3 regions of the Pseudescherichia sp. genome follow, and region 3 is predicted to be linked to each of the others. Evidence: predicted binding sites of a transcription regulator. Region 3 holds the regulator's gene; each other region holds the start of a gene.
The links. The regulator CRP, encoded in region 3, controls carbon source genes, mostly activating them, when cyclic AMP is high. The targets are predictions, from matches to a motif close to ATGTGANNNNNNTCACAT.
Positions count from the first base shown of each region.

Region 1: a site for CRP is predicted at 3,433-3,450, ahead of epd (erythrose-4-phosphate dehydrogenase). Genes of this name have one in related genera too.
Region 2: a site for CRP is predicted at 3,562-3,579, ahead of deoC (deoxyribose-phosphate aldolase). Genes of this name have one in related genera too.

Region 1 is NZ_DAMBWA010000009.1:79,854-85,329, reverse strand. Features, by position in the region: gene fbaA (class II fructose-bisphosphate aldolase) at 1-942, opposite strand, end outside; gene pgk (phosphoglycerate kinase) at 1,009-2,172, opposite strand; gene epd (erythrose-4-phosphate dehydrogenase) at 2,222-3,241, opposite strand; gene RTX96_RS13525 (PPC domain-containing DNA-binding protein) at 3,613-4,035, shown strand; gene RTX96_RS13520 (ECF transporter S component) at 4,060-4,638, shown strand; gene RTX96_RS13515 (energy-coupling factor transporter transmembrane component T) at 4,639-5,346, shown strand; gene RTX96_RS13510 (ATP-binding cassette domain-containing protein) at 5,334-5,476, shown strand, end outside.
Region 2 is NZ_DAMBWA010000009.1:6,148-11,623, reverse strand. Features, by position in the region: gene deoB (phosphopentomutase) at 1-1,172, opposite strand, end outside; gene deoA (thymidine phosphorylase) at 1,223-2,545, opposite strand; gene deoC (deoxyribose-phosphate aldolase) at 2,639-3,418, opposite strand; gene RTX96_RS13170 (TatD family hydrolase) at 3,704-4,477, opposite strand; gene RTX96_RS13165 (patatin family protein) at 4,474-5,476, opposite strand, start outside.
Region 3 is NZ_DAMBWA010000003.1:405,825-411,300, forward strand. Features, by position in the region: gene RTX96_RS06685 (aspartate aminotransferase family protein) at 1-465, shown strand, start outside; gene RTX96_RS06690 (YccS/YhfK family putative transporter) at 462-2,543, opposite strand; gene crp (cAMP-activated global transcriptional regulator CRP) at 2,594-3,226, opposite strand; gene RTX96_RS06700 (OsmC family protein) at 3,535-3,939, shown strand; gene RTX96_RS06705 (phosphoribulokinase) at 3,991-4,860, opposite strand; gene RTX96_RS06710 (YheU family protein) at 4,914-5,132, opposite strand; gene RTX96_RS06715 (hydrolase) at 5,133-5,476, opposite strand, start outside.

The DNA of each region.
Region 1 (5,476 bases), on a different contig from region 3:
CAGCTGAGACTGCAGGTAAGCTTCGTTCTCTTTGTAATACTTCAGGATACCTTCCCAGTTAGCCCACTGAGTATCGGTATCGATGTTCATTTTGATTACGCCGTAGCTTACGGAATCTTTGATCTCCTGAGCGGAAGAGCCGGAACCGCCGTGGAACACGAAGTTCAGGCTGTTGTGCGGCAGGTTATGTTTCTTAGAAACATACTCCTGAGAGTCGCGCAGGATGGTCGGGGTCAGCTTAACGTTACCCGGTTTGTACACGCCGTGTACGTTACCGAAGGAAGCGGCGATGGTGAAGCGCGGGCTGATCGCGTTCAGCTTGGTGTACGCGTAGTCAACGTCTTCTGGCTGGGTGTAGAGTGCAGATGCGTCCATATGGCTGTTGTCCACGCCATCTTCTTCACCGCCGGTGCAGCCCAGTTCAATCTCCAGAGTCATGCCCAGCTTGGACATACGCTCCAGGTATTTAGAGCAGATCTCGATGTTCTCTTCCAGTGACTCTTCAGAGAGGTCAATCATGTGGGAGGAGAACAGCGGTTTACCGGTAGCGGCAAAGTGCTTTTCACCTGCATCCAGCAGACCGTCGATCCACGGCAGCAGTTTCTTCGCGCAGTGGTCAGTGTGCAGGATCACCGGCACGCCGTAGTGCTCAGCCATCTGGTGAACGTGATGGGCACCAGAGATAGCACCCAGGATAGCGGCCTGCTGGCCTTCGCCTTTAAAGCCTTTACCGGCGATAAATGCAGCACCACCGTTAGAGAACTGAACGATAACCGGCGCTTTTACCTTCGCTGCGGTTTCCAGAACGGCGTTGATAGAGTCGGTACCCACGCAGTTAACGGCTGGCAGAGCAAAGTTGTTCTCTTTAGCTACCTGGAATACTTTCTGAACGTCATCACCGGTGATCACGCCTGGTTTTACGAAATCAAAAATTTTAGACATGTTGTAAATCCTGTATTTACAGAAAACGGGTCTGAAATCAGGCGGAGCGAGCCGCCTGCTCAGGCATTACTTCTTAGCGCGCTCTTCGAGCATCGCTACGGCTGGCAGCACTTTGCCTTCCACGAATTCAAGGAACGCGCCGCCACCGGTGGAGATGTAGGAAATTTTGTCAGCGATGCCGAACAGGTCGATCGCCGCCAGGGTATCACCGCCACCTGCGATAGAGAACGCTTCGCTGTCAGCGATAGCGTTAGCCACGATCTCAGTACCTTTACGGAAGTTCGGGAACTCAAAAACGCCTACCGGGCCGTTCCACAGAATAGTTTTGGCGTTTTTCAGGATTTCAGCCAGTTTCTCAGCGGAAACATCGCCCAGATCCAGAATCTGCTCTTCATCTTTGATGTCGTTAACAGATTTCAGGGTCGCGGTCGCGGTTTCGGAGAATTCAGTGGCAACGCGGACATCGGTCGGGACCGGAATATCGCAGGTCTGCAGCAGGCGTTTCGCTTCGTCCACCAGGTCGGCTTCGTACAGGGATTTGCCCACGTTGTGGCCCTGAGCGGCAACGAAGGTGTTGGCGATGCCGCCACCGACGATCAGCTGGTCAGCGATTTTTGACAGGGAGTCAAGCACGGTCAGCTTGGTGGAGACTTTAGAGCCGCCAACGATAGCCACCATCGGGCGAGCCGGCTCTTTCAGCGCTTTACCCAGCGCCTCAAGTTCGTCTGCCAGCAGCGGGCCTGCGCACGCAACATCAGCAAACTTGCCCACGCCGTGGGTAGAAGCCTGCGCGCGGTGAGCGGTACCGAATGCATCCATCACGAAGACGTCGCACAGGGCGGCATATTTTTTCGCCAGGGTTTCGTCGTCTTTCTTCTCGCCTTTGTTGAAGCGAACGTTTTCCAGCACGACCAGCTCACCTTCAGCGACTTCCACGCCGTCCAGGTACTCTTTCACCAGACGTACCGGGTTGGAGAGTTTATCTTTCAGGTAGTTAACAACCGGCAGCAGAGAGAATTCTTCGTTGTACTCGCCTTCGGTCGGACGACCCAGGTGAGAGGTGACCATCACTTTTGCACCCTGTTTCAGGGCCAGTTCGATAGTCGGCAGGGAGGCACGAATACGCGCATCGCTAGTTACTTTACCATCTTTAACCGGTACGTTCAGATCCGCACGGATAAAAACGCGTTTACCAGCTAGATCCAGATCGGTCATCTTAATTACAGACATGGTGAATCCTCTCGTTGATTCTTAAAGTTTTGCAGACGCAAGAAACGTCCTACCTAAAACCTTTAGCGGCCATCGCTAACGTCGTGTCGAGCATTCGGTTAGCGAAACCCCATTCGTTATCACACCAGACCAGCGTTTTGATCAGATGTGCACCGCTGACCCGCGTCTGTGTGCCATCAACAATGGCGCTGTGCGGATCGTGGTTAAAATCAGTTGAGACCAACGGTAATTCCGTATAGTCAACTATACCATGAAATGCTTCCTGTGACGCCTTTTGCAGCAAGTGGTTGACTTGGTAGGCATTTACCGGACTGTTTACCGTTACGCTGAGGTCGATTGCCGTCACATTGATTGTCGGTACGCGTACGGCAATGGCTTCAAATTTATCGTTAAATTTAGGAAAGAAGCGCGTAATACCTGCCGCAAGCTTGGTATCCACCGGAATGATTGACTGGCTAGCCGCGCGCGTGCGTCGCAGGTCCGGGTGATAAGCGTCGATCACCTGCTGATCGTGCATCGCCGAGTGGATGGTGGTGACCGTACCCGACTCAATGCCAAAAGCGTCATCAAGCAGCTTGATTACCGGAATGATGCAGTTGGTGGTACAGGAGGCGTTAGAGACAAGGCGGTCGTCCGGACGCAGATCGTCCTGATTGACGCCAAAGACCACGGTGGCATCGAGATCGCTGCTGCCCGGATGGGAAAAGAGGACCTTCTTCGCACCGGCGGCCAGATGCGCCTCGCCGTGCTGACGATTGCCGTAGACGCCGGTGCAGTCCAGCACGACATCGACCGCCAGCTCGCGCCAGGGCAGCGCCTCGATAGTGGGCTCGTGCAGAAGACGGATCGCGTCATGGCCGACAAACAGCTGTCCGCCCTCGTGATGAACACGCTGGCTAAAGCGGCCGTGGCTGGTGTCATACTTCAACAGATGCGCAATGCCTGCGTCGTCCGCCAGCTCGTTGATGGCCACTACGGCGATCTCCGCCCGGCGTCCGGATTCATACAAAGCACGAACCACGTTACGCCCGATGCGACCGAAGCCATTTATCGCAATGCGTAGGGTCATAAGTCTCCTGCAAAGCTATCCCTGAGTCGATGGCTGACAGAGTAATGCAGCGGCATAGTCAGGGAAACCTCGCCTGTCACAAACTGTGACTAAATGGTTAAATGTCGAACAGAATTTCGACTGAAACGCTTCAGCTAGAGTAAGCGAAACGCGGAATAAAGGGAATGTGTCGCCGTGGCGTTAAGCCAGTTATCTGATCTGCATCACACTTTATCGCAAACCTGCGGCAGAATTATTCCATTGCCAGGATCCGTATTCCTTTATACGCAAATCTGCCATCGGCCGCGGCCTTTTCCTGATATACATCATTAAACCCGATCGCTGTCGCTCTTATCATCGTTGCCACTTCGGCGTTAACGAGGCCTATGATCATGACCCCCGGCATTCCTCAATCCGGCGCACGCTTCTATGCTCTGCGTCTGCTCCCCGGCGACGAGCTGCTCGCTGCCCTGCGTGCGTTTACCCAGCGTCACGCCCTGCAGGCCGCCTGGATTGCCGGCTGCACCGGCAGCCTGACGGACGTTGCGCTGCGCTTCGCCGCGCGCGATGAGACGACATATTTAAGTGGCACCTTTGAGGTCATCTCTCTTGGCGGCACGCTGGAGCGGGCAGGTGAGCATCTGCACCTCAGCGTGGCCGATGAGCATGGCGCAATGACCGGCGGGCACGTGATGCCTGGCTGTACCGTACGCACCACGCTTGAAGTGGTGATTGGCGAGCTGACCACGCTTGCTTTTAGCCGCCAGCCCTGCCCCGTTTCCGGCTATGACGAGCTGGTCATTAACCCGCGCTAATTTTCCTAACCCAACGAGGTCGCTATGGCACGTCGCCAACTCGCCAGCCAGACGCTGGCACTGATTGTTATCTCCATCGCCATCAATATGATTGGAGGCCAGCTGATTAGCCTGCTAAAGCTGCCAATTTTCCTCGACTCCATCGGCACGCTGATTAGCGCCGTACTGCTGGGGCCGTTTATCGGTATGCTTACCGGCCTGCTGACCAACCTGCTCTGGGGACTGCTCACCGATCCGATTGCCGCTGCCTTTGCCCCGGTGGCGATGGTGATTGGGCTGGTGGCCGGCTGGCTGGCACGGTTGGGCTGGTTCCGCACTCTGCCGAAGGTGATCGTCAGCGGCGTCATCATTACGCTCGCGGTCACGGTGGTGGCCGTACCGATCCGCACCGCGCTGTTCGGCGGCGTGACCGGCAGCGGAGCCGATCTCTTTGTCGCCTGGATGCACTCGATGGGCCAGGATCTCCTTGAGTCAGTCGCGATTACCGTTCTGGGGGCCAACCTGGTGGATAAGATCCTCACGGCGATCGTGGTCTGGCTCCTGCTGCGCCAGCTGCCCTTACGTACCACGCGCCACTTCCCCACTATGGCCGCCGTACGTTAGATGCACCCCTTTACATCGCTTACGCTGTGGGGCCTCGCCGCATTCTCTACGCTGCTGATACCCGCAGGTACACCGCTCACCGCCTGGAGCGCAGCCGCCTTTGCCAGCCTGCTGATTTTTCGCGCCACCCGCAGGCGGGCGCGCTATGTCGGCTGGCTAATGCTCTCCCTGGGAGCGGGACTCTGGCTGGTGCATGGCGGCTGGCTGGCTGAATGGCTTAGCGGCCAGCCCCGCAACCCTCAGCGCTGGATGCAGGCCATTACGCTATGGCTGCGTATTCTGGCAATCGTCTCGACCGCCCAGCTCTGGATGCACTGTGTGCCGGTACCACAGTTTATTCGTGCCCTGTTTGCCAGCCGCCTGCCGCCGGGCCTCGCCTACCTGCTTTCTGGACCGCTATTGATCGTCGAGCAGCTTAAGCACCGTTTAGGCAGTATTCATGAAGCCCAGCGAGCTCGGGGCGTGCCGCTGGATGGGCGCTGGTATCAGCGGCTGCGGGCGATCCCGGCCCTGGTGCTGCCCCTGACGCAGGGCGCGCTTAACGATCTCGCCGTACGCGGCGCGGCGCTGGATATGCGGGCCTTTCGCCTGCATCGTACCCGCACCACGCTATGGGCACCGAAGGACAGCGCATTTCAACGCGCCGTACGCTACGGCATGGTAGCGCTGATCGTCGCGGAGGCAGGCGTATGGCTATGGTTACGTTAGAGAACTTCGCCTATCAGCCGTTGCACGCCAGCGCGTCCCCGCAGAGGACGTTCAATTTTCATTACCCTTTCCCCGGCGTAGTGGCGATTATCGGCGGCAACGGCAGCGGGAAAAGCACCCTGGCGCAGCT
Region 2 (5,476 bases), on a different contig from region 3:
AGCGTCTGGCCGATATCCGCGAAGGTGTCACGGTGGCCCAGCGAGCCAGGCTTGACGCTCGGGCCGTAGATTAGCACCGGGATATGCTCGCGGGTGTGGTCCGTACCGGTCCAGGTCGGGTCGCAGCCGTGGTCAGCGGTGAAGATGATGATGTCACCCTCCTCTACCAGGGCTAACAGCTCCGGCATACGGCGGTCGAACAGCTCAAGGCCGCCCGCATAACCCGCAACGTCGCGACGGTGCCCCCAGGTAGAGTCGAAGTCAACGAAGTTGGTAAACACGATGGTGTTATCACCCGCTTCCTTCATCTCTTTAACGGTAGCGTCAAACAGCGCGTCCAGGCCGGTGGCTTTCACTTTTTTGGTGATACCGACGTGGGCATAGATATCGGCGATTTTACCTACCGATACGACATGGCCATCTTTCTCTTCCACCAGCTTCTGCAGAATGGTCGGCGCCGGCGGCTCTACCGCCAGATCGTGACGGTTACCGGTACGCTGGAAGTTACCCGCCTTGTCGCCAACAAACGGACGCGCAATAACGCGGCCGATGTTGTAGCCGCCTTCGGTCAGCTCTTCACGGGCGATTTCACACAGCGCGTAGAGCTTATCCAGACCATAGGTCTCTTCATGGCAGGCAATCTGGAATACCGAGTCCGCTGAGGTATAGAAAATCGGCTTGCCGGTTTTCATATGCTCTTCACCGAGCTGATCCAGAATGACCGTCCCGGAGGAGTGACAGTTGCCCAGGTAACCCGGTAATCCGGCACGCTCTACCAGCTTGTCGAGCAGTTCCTGTGGGAAGCTGTTCTCGGTGTCGGAGAAGTAGCCCCAGTCAAAGAGAACCGGCACGCCGGCAATCTCCCAGTGGCCCGACGGCGTATCTTTCCCGGAGGAGAGCTCGTGCGCCCATGCGTAAGCGCCAGCGATCTCTGCGTTACCGTCCATCCCCGCAGGAATGGTTCCGGTTGAGCCTTCATGCGCTTTTGCCAGGCCGAGACGGGTTAAATTAGGCAGGTTTAGCGGGCCCTGGCGACCCGTGTTAGCTTCGCCTTTGGCACAGGCTTCGGCAATATGGCCGAGCGTATCAGAGCCTGCATCGCCAAAACGTTCCGCATCTTCGGTAGCGCCGATGCCGAAAGAATCCAGCACCATAATAAATGCACGTTTCATATTTTCTCCGTACTAGTGCTTCATAAAAAATCGATCAGATCAGTATACAGCTATTCAGTAATACGACGATAGACGGTTGGCGTGGTTTCGGGAGCTTGATCGTCTAACGTCACGGCGGACTTCACGGCCTTCGCCGCTTCCTGCCAGCTGGCCTCGTCTTTGGCGTGGATCACCGCCAGCGGCCGCTGGCCGTCAACGCTGTCGCCCAGACGCGCCATATCGGTGAAGCCCACGCTGTAGTCAATGCTGTCAGAGGCCTGGCGACGACCGCCGCCCATCGACACCACCGCCATGCCCAGCGCACGGGTATCCATCGCCGAGACAAACCCTTCGGTATCGGCGTAGACCGCCTTGCTGAGGGTCGCCGTCGGCAGGTACTTCGCGTAGTTCTCGACGAAGTCAGCCGGGCCTTTTTGCGCGGCTACCATCCGGCCAAACACCTCTGCCGCTTTGCCGTTATCCAGCACCGCCTGCAGTTGCTGGCGAGCATCGGCATCGTCACGAGCAAGCTTGCCGGAGATCAGCATCTCCACGCACAGCGCCATAGTGACATCGAGCAGGCGCGGGTTGCGGTACTCGCCGGTAAGGAACTGCACCGCCTCACGCACTTCTACCGCGTTACCGGCGCTGGAGGCCAGAACCTGGTTCATATCGGTCAGCAGAGCCGTGGTGCGTACGCCCGCGCCATTGGCGACGCCGACGATAGCTTCGGCCAGCGCGGCGGAAAGTTCATAGGTAGGCATAAACGCCCCGCTGCCCACTTTCACATCCATCACCAGCGCATCCAGCCCTTCGGCCAGCTTTTTCGCCAGAATGGAGGCGGTGATCAGCGGAATAGAGTCAACCGTGGCGGTAATGTCGCGGGTAGCGTAGAAGCGCTTGTCCGCCGGGGCGAGAGAGCTGGTCTGCCCGATGATCGCGACGCCAACGTCCTTAATAATGTCCCGGAAGCGGCTGTCGCTCGGGAAGATGTCAAAACCAGGGATGGCCTCCAGCTTGTCGAGGGTGCCACCGGTGTGGCCCAGACCGCGTCCAGAGATCATCGGTACGTAGCCGCCGCAGGCTGCCACCATCGGACCGAGCATCAGGGAGGTCACGTCGCCCACGCCGCCGGTAGAGTGCTTATCAACAATCGGGCCGTTCAGGCTGAGGCTTTTCCAGTCCAGCACCGTACCCGAATCGCGCATCGCCATCGTCAGGGAGACACGCTCCGGCATGGCCATGTCGTGGAAAAAGATGGTCATTGCCAGCGCGGCGATCTGACCTTCTGAAACGGTGTTATCACGAATGCCGTTGATAAAAAAGCGAATCTCTTCGTCGCTGAGGGCGTGGCCATCGCGTTTTTTTCGAATAATTTCTTGAGCGAGAAACAAGGTAACCCCCTTGATGAGCTGGCGCGAAGGCCACCGGCATACGCCCGATGGCGCTCCGCTTATCGGGCCTACGGAGAGGCCCAACGGTGTTGATTAATAGCTGCTTGCGCTTTTGCCGTCGCCGTGGCCGAGGGCCTTCAGCAGGCTCGCCAGCAGGCTGGATGCGCCAAAGCGGTAGTGGCGTGCGTCAGCCCACTCAGCACCGAACAGCTGGTCGGCGATGGCGAGGAACTGCGCGGCATCTTCCGCCGTGCGTACGCCGCCCGCCGGTTTGAAGCCTACGGTTTTCTCGACGCCCAGATCGCGGATGGTTTCCAGCATAATGCGCGCGCTCTCTGGGGTGGCGTTAACCGGCACTTTACCGGTGGACGTTTTGATGAAGTCCGCGCCCGCCTTGATGGCGATCTCAGAGGCTTTACGGATCAGCGCTTCCTCTTTCAGCTCGCCGGTCTCAATGATCACCTTCAGCAGCACGTTAGCTTCAGCACAGGCGGCTTTACAGGCCTGCACCAGATCGAAACCGACCTGCTCGTTACCGGCGATCAGCGCCCGATAAGGGAACACCACATCTACCTCATCCGCGCCGTAGGCGATAGCCGCGCGCGTCTCTGCCAGCGCGATCTCGATATCGTCATTGCCGTGCGGGAAGTTGGTGACCGTCGCGATGCGGATCTCCGGCGTGCCCTGCTCTTTCAGCGTCTTACGCGCAATCGGAATAAAGCGCGGATAGATGCAGATAGCCGCGGTGTTGCCCACCGGGGTTTTCGCCTGGTGACACAGAGCGATCACTTTCGCATCGGTGTCATCGTCGTTCAGGGTGGTCAAATCCATCAGTTGCAATGCACGCAGGCTGCTTGCAGTTAAATCAGTCATAACACTCTCCAGAAGCTGAAGACGGCGTTTGCCGGTTCATCGGTTAACCGGGCGGGTCTGTTACTATTCTAACATCCTCCCGCCACGACACTTCGACGCACATCACAGTTAATGAAAACGTCATGCAAAGTTGCACGATATTATTGTGAAGTACATCACTATCTACGCCGTTCATTACCGAGCGGTCCGGAACGGCTGGCATGTTATAATTCTAACATAACAGCCCTGCCAAACGCGACAGCTCGCCGTAGATTGCCTCTTAGCGGGAGAAAAATGATAAAATTTTCACATAAACGTTTGATACGTATTATCTAGCAGCGTAGCAGCAATCTCGTCAGGCGATTCCGGGCGTAGCTCACAAAGTGTGCTAAATACGCGGGCGGCCTGCTCGGGGCGGTTAGGCTGCCCCTGGAAGCCGTTGAGGGGCATATCCGGCGCGTCTGTTTCCAGCAGTAAAGAAGAGAGCGGCAGGTGGGCAATGACGTCGCGGGTCTTACTCGCCCGCGGATAGGTGATCGTGCCCCCGACGCCAATCCGGTAGCCCATCTCAACGAAGCGCTGGGCCTGTTGCAGGCTGCCGGCAAAACCGTGTACCACGCCGGTGCGCGGCAGGCTATGACGCTTGAGGTGCATCGCCAGCTTGTCATGAGTGCGCCGGGAGTGGAGGATCACCGGCAGATCGTAGCGCTTTGCCAGCCGGAGCTGCGCATCGAGCAGCTGCTCCTGCTTATCAAACTGCGGATCCTCGCGATAGAGATCTAAACCTATCTCCCCCACCGCCACCAGCCGGGTAGGCCGTGCGGCAAGCAGATCTGTCAGCCTGTCGATGCATGCCGGGGTATGGTTTTCAATTACGATGGGGTGTAGTCCGAGCGCGGCATAGACAGCCTCAAACCGCTCCGCCAGCGCCAGTACGCGGGAGAAATGAGCGGCTTCGACGGCGGGAACGATCACTGCTTCAACGCCCGCGGCACTGGCTTTGACAAGGCTCTGCGCCTCATCGCCGGTAAAGGGTGGAAAGTCAAAGTGGCAGTGGGTATCGATAAAGCGCTGCATCATGCCGAACTCTCTTTACTGAACGTCGTATCGTTGGCCTGGGGGGCATCGACCAGAGGCGTCGTTAGCGCGTCGTTTGCCACCACCGCAGGCGGCACCACCACCGTTGTCGGCGTGACGATACGCGGCGCATGGCGCAGCAGCGGTGGCTCGTCAACCAACAGCTTACCCACGGTGGCGAGGAAATAGCGACCGCACAGCCGCCCCATCTTGTAATCATCGCGCAGCGCCGGAAGGCGGCTACCAAGAGCCATGCTCTTCAGCAGGCGTGGCGGATAGATCTCAAAGATCCGCAGCTTGCCGGGCGGCTTCTCAATAAATTGCTGGATCGCATGATAGCTATTCTCATGGTGATGAACGAGGTTGACGAAAGGCTGAAGGCTACCCTCGCCTAGCCATCGCTCCATGCGCTTAAACCACTGCGGGGTATAGTACATCTGCGACGGCACAGTGCGGATCACCACGATGGTTTTCGCCCCCCGCTTTGCCGCCTCCTGCACTGGGATGGCATCACTGATGCCGCCGTCAAGATAGTTAATCCCGTCCAGCATCACGCCGCTGCGGTAAAAGCCGGGGATGGCGCTGGTGGCGCGGATCAGATCCAGCCAGGTCTGGCTGGTTGGAGAGAAGTACCCCGGGGTGTAGTCATCGCCCCGGCAGGCGCACATATAGAACAGCTTGCCAACGTCAAAGAGACGGGCAGCGGTATCCATCGCCAGCGGCATCTCCCTGGCGGTGGACTCTACCAGCCAGTCGAGGTCGATCAGGTTACCGCCGCGGACAAAGCGTACCGGATTAAAAAATTCACGAGAGGTGGTATAGCGCATAATCACTTTGCGCGCGTAGCCAGGCTGATTACAGAGGTAGGCTGAGATGTTTTGTGCCCCGGCGGAGGTGCCGAAGAAGAGATCGAAGGGGTTGAATTGCGCGCGCATAAATTCGTCCAGCACGCCGGCAGTAAAGATGCCTCGTTGACCGCCGCCCTCACAAACTAAAGCGAGC
Region 3 (5,476 bases):
AGCGCCAAGGCGCTGGGCGGCGGCTTCCCCATCAGTGCGGTGCTGACCACCGAGGCAATCGCCAGCGCCTTCCACGTGGGCTCCCACGGCTCGACCTACGGCGGCAACCCGCTGGCCTGCGCGGTGGCGGGGGCGGCCTTTGACATCATCAGCTCGCCTGAGGTGCTGCAGGGCATCAGCGAGAAGCGTCAACGCTTCGTGAAGCATTTGCAGCAGATCGATGAACAGTTCAACGTATTCAGCGATATTCGCGGCATGGGGCTGCTGATTGGTGCAGAGTTAAAACCGCAGTACAAGGGGCGCGCCCGCGATCTGCTTTACGCGGCCGCCGATGAGGGGGTGATGGTGCTGAATGCCGGGCCGGACGTGATGCGCTTTGCGCCGTCGCTGGTGGTCAGCGAGCAGGATATTGACGAAGGCATGCAGCGTTTTGCCGCTGCGGTAGCCAACATCGTCCGGGCTTAATCTTTACTCCACCTGCGGTTAAGCCAGATGCCATGATGCGGGCGCTGACGCCATGCCACCGATGAGATAGTGTGCATGCTGTTCAGGTGCCCGATAATGCGCTGGAGATGCATCTCCATCGGGCTCATCGGGCCGTGGGTGAGCGTCTCCGGCGCTTCAAGAATATTCGCGTCTCCGGATGCCCCGGCCCCGTCATAGTCCAGCCGCTGCTGGCAGCGCTGAAGCGCAATCTCACAGGACTCCAGATAGCGCTGGGCCAGATCCGGCGTTAGCATCGCGTGTTCCCGAGCCAGGGTTGTCAGGGCGTTAATGTGTTCGACGATAAACTGGCTGTGGGTCACCCAGAGCTTCATATCTTCCAGATAATGGGTATTGAACCCCGGCTCCTGCATCGCCTGGTTGAGGGAGTTAAAGAGCGCGTTGTGCGCCTGATTGACCCGTATCCGCTGGTAAGCCAGCGGCGTGGGCTGCGGATCGTCACTGAGGATCAGGCGAATCGCATCCTGATCCTTCTCAATCGCATCATGGGCATTTTTCCGCAGCAGCCCGCTCTGCCACTGCGGCCAGAGCCAGACCATCCCGCCGAAGGCGATCAGGCAGCCAATCAGGGTATCGATCAGGCGGGCGACGATAAAGTTCTCGCCGCTCAGGGTCAGAATTTGAATCGAATAAACCGCCGTAATGGTGAAACCCACCGTCGCCCAGCCGTAGCTCTTACGAATTATCAGGTAGCTTACCAGCGTAATAAACAGCATGCCCAGCAGCGTGTACCCCTCCGGGACATGAAAGTGCAGGGCGAACCCGGCGATGGTCAACCCCGCTAACGTCCCTGCCGCCCGGTGTAAAATACGCACCCGCGTGGCACCGTAACCGTTCTGCGTGACCAGCAGCACCGTCATCAGGATCCAGTAGGGCTTCGGCAGGTGCAGCGCGCTGCCCATCAGGCTGGCGACGCTCAGCATGACGCTGATGCGGGCGGCGTTGCGCAGCGCCGGAGATTTCAGCGACAGGTAGCTCTTGAGCGCCTCCCATAGCGGCTGGCGGCGCTGCTGGTCGGCCATCAGATCGCGCGTATAGAGCGGACGCTGGGTGCGCAGCACGCGGGCAATACGGCTAAAGTGCCAGGCGCAGAACTGCCCGACCGGGTTTTGCGGATGCTGGCGGGCGATCTTCTCCAGCGCGCCAATCTGCTTCTCCATAGTGAAGCGGGTCGGGTAGCGATGGTAGAGAATGTCGTCCGCCAGCACCCGGAGCCGGGCGGCGACCACCTGCGCATTCCAGCGGATCACCGCTTCGGCGTGGCTGCGCTCCACCAGCTTCTGCACCTCTTCCGGCTGGTGCAGGCTAACCGAGATGTGCTCCTGCAGATCCAGCGCCACCTGAAACGCCCGCAGCAGACGCTTGTAGTCGTTATGCTGGTTGGCGGCGAGCATATGCAGCTGCTGATAGCACTGGCTGATGAGATCCACCGCCTTTTGCTGGCGCGTCAGCAGCGGTGGCAAGGCCTTCTCCGGGTCGGCGTGCTGCGTTAGCAGGCTGTACTTCGCCTCGCAGTAGTCGGCAAGCTGGCGATAGAGCAGGCTTAACGACTCACGCAGCGGCTGCTCGCGCCACAGCCAGAACCAGAACCAGTTAAATGCGCCATACCAGAGCGTGCCCAGGGCGTAGATGAGCAGCGGCTCCCAGACCGGCATATTGCCCGCCAGGCTCAGGGTAAAGATAGCGGCGATGAGCGAGGCAGGCAGCAGGCGAGCGTGTAGAGGACTGATTTCCGCCGTGACGCCCAGCAGCATTGCCAGTCCGGCAAGGATCAGCGGGAGCGCAACGTTGGCCCCCAGCAGCAGCTGCACCGCCAGGCTACAGCCGGCAAACAGCGAACCGCCGATAATCAGGCGCTTAAAGAAGCGTTTGTGTGGGGTATCAAGACCGGCAATGTTACAGCAGGCGGGCACCAGCGAGAACAGTAGCCCCTGCTGCAGGTGGCCTAACGCCAGGCCGATGGCCACGGGAAGGCACAGCACCAGCGTTTGCCGCAGTGCGTAGTTAACTTCAGGGTGGTAGATTAACCGGCGCCACATGGGGGAGAGCAAAAACGGCGTGCGCAGAGGCGACACGCCGTTCTTAAAGCTTAACGCGTTCCGTAGACGACGATGGTTTTACCATGTGCAGAGATCAGGTTCTGATCTTCCAGCATCTTCAGAATACGGCCCACGGTTTCGCGGGAGCAGCCCACGATCTGGCCAATCTCCTGGCGGGTGATTTTGATCTGCATCCCGTCCGGATGGGTCATGGCGTCTGGCTGTTTAGCCAGGTTCAGCAGCGTCTGCGCGATGCGGCCGGTAACGTCGAGGAAGGCAAGGTTGCCCACTTTCTCAGAGGTGACCTGCAGGCGACGTGCCATCTGCGACGAGAGGCGCATCAGAATATCCGGGTTGACCTGGATAAGCTGACGGAATTTTTTATAGGAAATTTCGGCCACTTCACAGGCGGTTTTCGCCCGTACCCATGCGCTGCGCTCCTGGCCCTCTTCAAACAGGCCCAGTTCACCGATAAAGTCTCCCTGGTTCAGGTAAGAGAGGATCATCTCTTTCCCTTCTTCATCCTTGATGAGCACTGCCACCGAGCCTTTGACGATGTAATACAACGTTTCCGCTTTTTCACCCTGGTGAATCAGCGTGCTCTTCGACGGGTACTTATGAATGTGGCAATGAGACAAGAACCATTCGAGAGTCGGGTCTGTTTGTGGTTTGCCAAGCACCATGCGCGGTTATCCTCTGTTATAAGCTGGCGCCAGTCGCGGGACGGGTCCGGCGGCTGGGGTTGCAATCATATGCTTCCCGAATCCTGGGAAGGGGGCCGTCAATATAGGCATGCGGCCTGTAATGGTTGAAGTCCTCTGCATACCTGCATAATGTCAATACATTACTGGAGCATCCCGACTGTTTTAGCATAGCTTTTGCCGTGTGTCTCCTGGTGTCTCGCTTCAGCTTGATGCAGGTCGCCTTCCGTTGCGCGTTTTGCTCTGCGCGCGTAATCTGTCGGGAAAATTGCCACTCTGGAGTGATGAAAATGCAAGCACGCGTAAAATGGGTTGAAGGGTTAACGTTTCTCGGCGAGTCCGCCTCTGGGCATCAGGTCTTAATGGACGGCAACTCCGGGGACAAAGCCCCCAGCCCGATGGAGATGGTACTGATGGCGGCAGGCGGATGCAGCGCCATTGACGTGGTGTCGATCCTGCAGAAAGGGCGTCATAGCGTGACCGATTGCGAAGTGAAGCTGACCTCCGAGCGTCGGGAAGAGGCGCCGCGTCTCTTCACCCACATCAACCTGCACTTTATCGTTACCGGCAAAGAGCTGAAGGAGGCGGCGGTATCCCGCGCGGTGGATCTCTCAGCGGAGAAGTACTGCTCCGTGGCGCTGATGCTGGAGAAAGCGGTCAATATCACCCACTCCTACGAGGTGGTTGAGGGATGATTTTATGCCCGGTGGCGCTGCGCTTACCGGGCCTGCATGTCGCGCATTACCCTATTCAATCTTCTTGCCTTCCATCAGCCGCTGCACCAGCGGCAGCATAATCAGCTCCATCGCCAGTCCCATTTTGCCCCCCGGCACCACCAGGGTGTTGATGTGGGAGATAAACGATCCCTGCAGCATCGCCAGCAGCCAGGGATAGTCGATACCCTCCAGATCGCGAAAGTGGATCACCACAAAGCTCTCGTCCAGCGAGGGAATATTTTTGGCTGCAAAGGGATTTGAGGTGTCAACCGTGGGGACGCGCTGGAAGTTGATGTGGGTGCGGGAGAACTGCGGCGTAATGAAGTTGATGTAGTCATCCATCGAGCGCACCACCGAGTCCATCACCGTCTCCCGGGAGTGGCCGCGCTCGCTGGTGTCGCGGATCATCTTCTGGATCCATTCGAGGTTAATAATTGGCACCACCCCTACCAGCAGATCCACATGGCGCGCCACGTCGTGCTGGGGCGTCACCACGCCGCCGTGCAATCCTTCGTAAAAAAGAATGTCGGTGGGTTCCGGCAGCGGCTGCCACGGCGTAAAGGTGCCCGGCACCTGGTTCCAGGGGACGGCTTCGTCGTAGGTGTGCAGATACTTGCGTGCCTGTCCGGTGCCGTTGTGACCATATTCGATAAAGGTCTGCTCCAGCAGACCAAAGTCGTTGGCGTCCGGACCAAAGTAGCTGATATGCCGCCCGGCATCGCGCGCCTTGCGGATCGCCATATCCATCTCCGGACGGGTATAGCGGTGGAAGCTATCGCCCTCCACCTCGGCGGCGCGTAGACCCAGCTGGGAAAATATTTTACGAAAGGCGAGGCTGGTGGTGGTGGTACCTGCACCGCTGGAACCTGTGACAGCAATCACCGGATGTTTGGCTGACATAGCGAACGACTCCCTGATTAACAGCAGAAGAGGGCGGATCGCCTGACGCAGCGTTATTCGCGAAACTGTTTCCGGGGCATAATATTGACTGTCTCGTGCAGCTCTGACCACACCAGCACGGCCTCACCCGTTTCCAGCTGACGCTTTACGTCGGCAACCTTTTGCTCAAGCGAACGCTCATGTTCACCATAATCGGTGCCTTCGCGCAAGACAAAGCTCTCAATCAGGCTGTAGAGCGTCTCGGGTGCAACCTCTTGCCAGGGAATAATCATCTATGCCTCCAGATAGGGTGCCAGCCAGTCGGGGATGCGCTTTTCAAGCCACATCTCAGGGCGGCGCAGCGTGCCGCCAACGAAGCCAACGTGGCCGCCATGTTCGGTCAACTGATATTCAATATTAGCGGGTAAATGGCCCGCCGCCGGAATGACGTGGTGATCCATAAAGGGATCGTCTTTGGCATGGATAATCAGCGTTGGCTTGCGGATCTGCGGCAGGACCGGCATGGCGCTGCTTCGGCGGTAGTAGTCGATGGCGTCATCGAATCCGTGCGCCTTTGCGGTAATCAGGTCATCAAACTCACGGATGCGGCGCACGCGCTTGAGCTGGGCAAGATCGA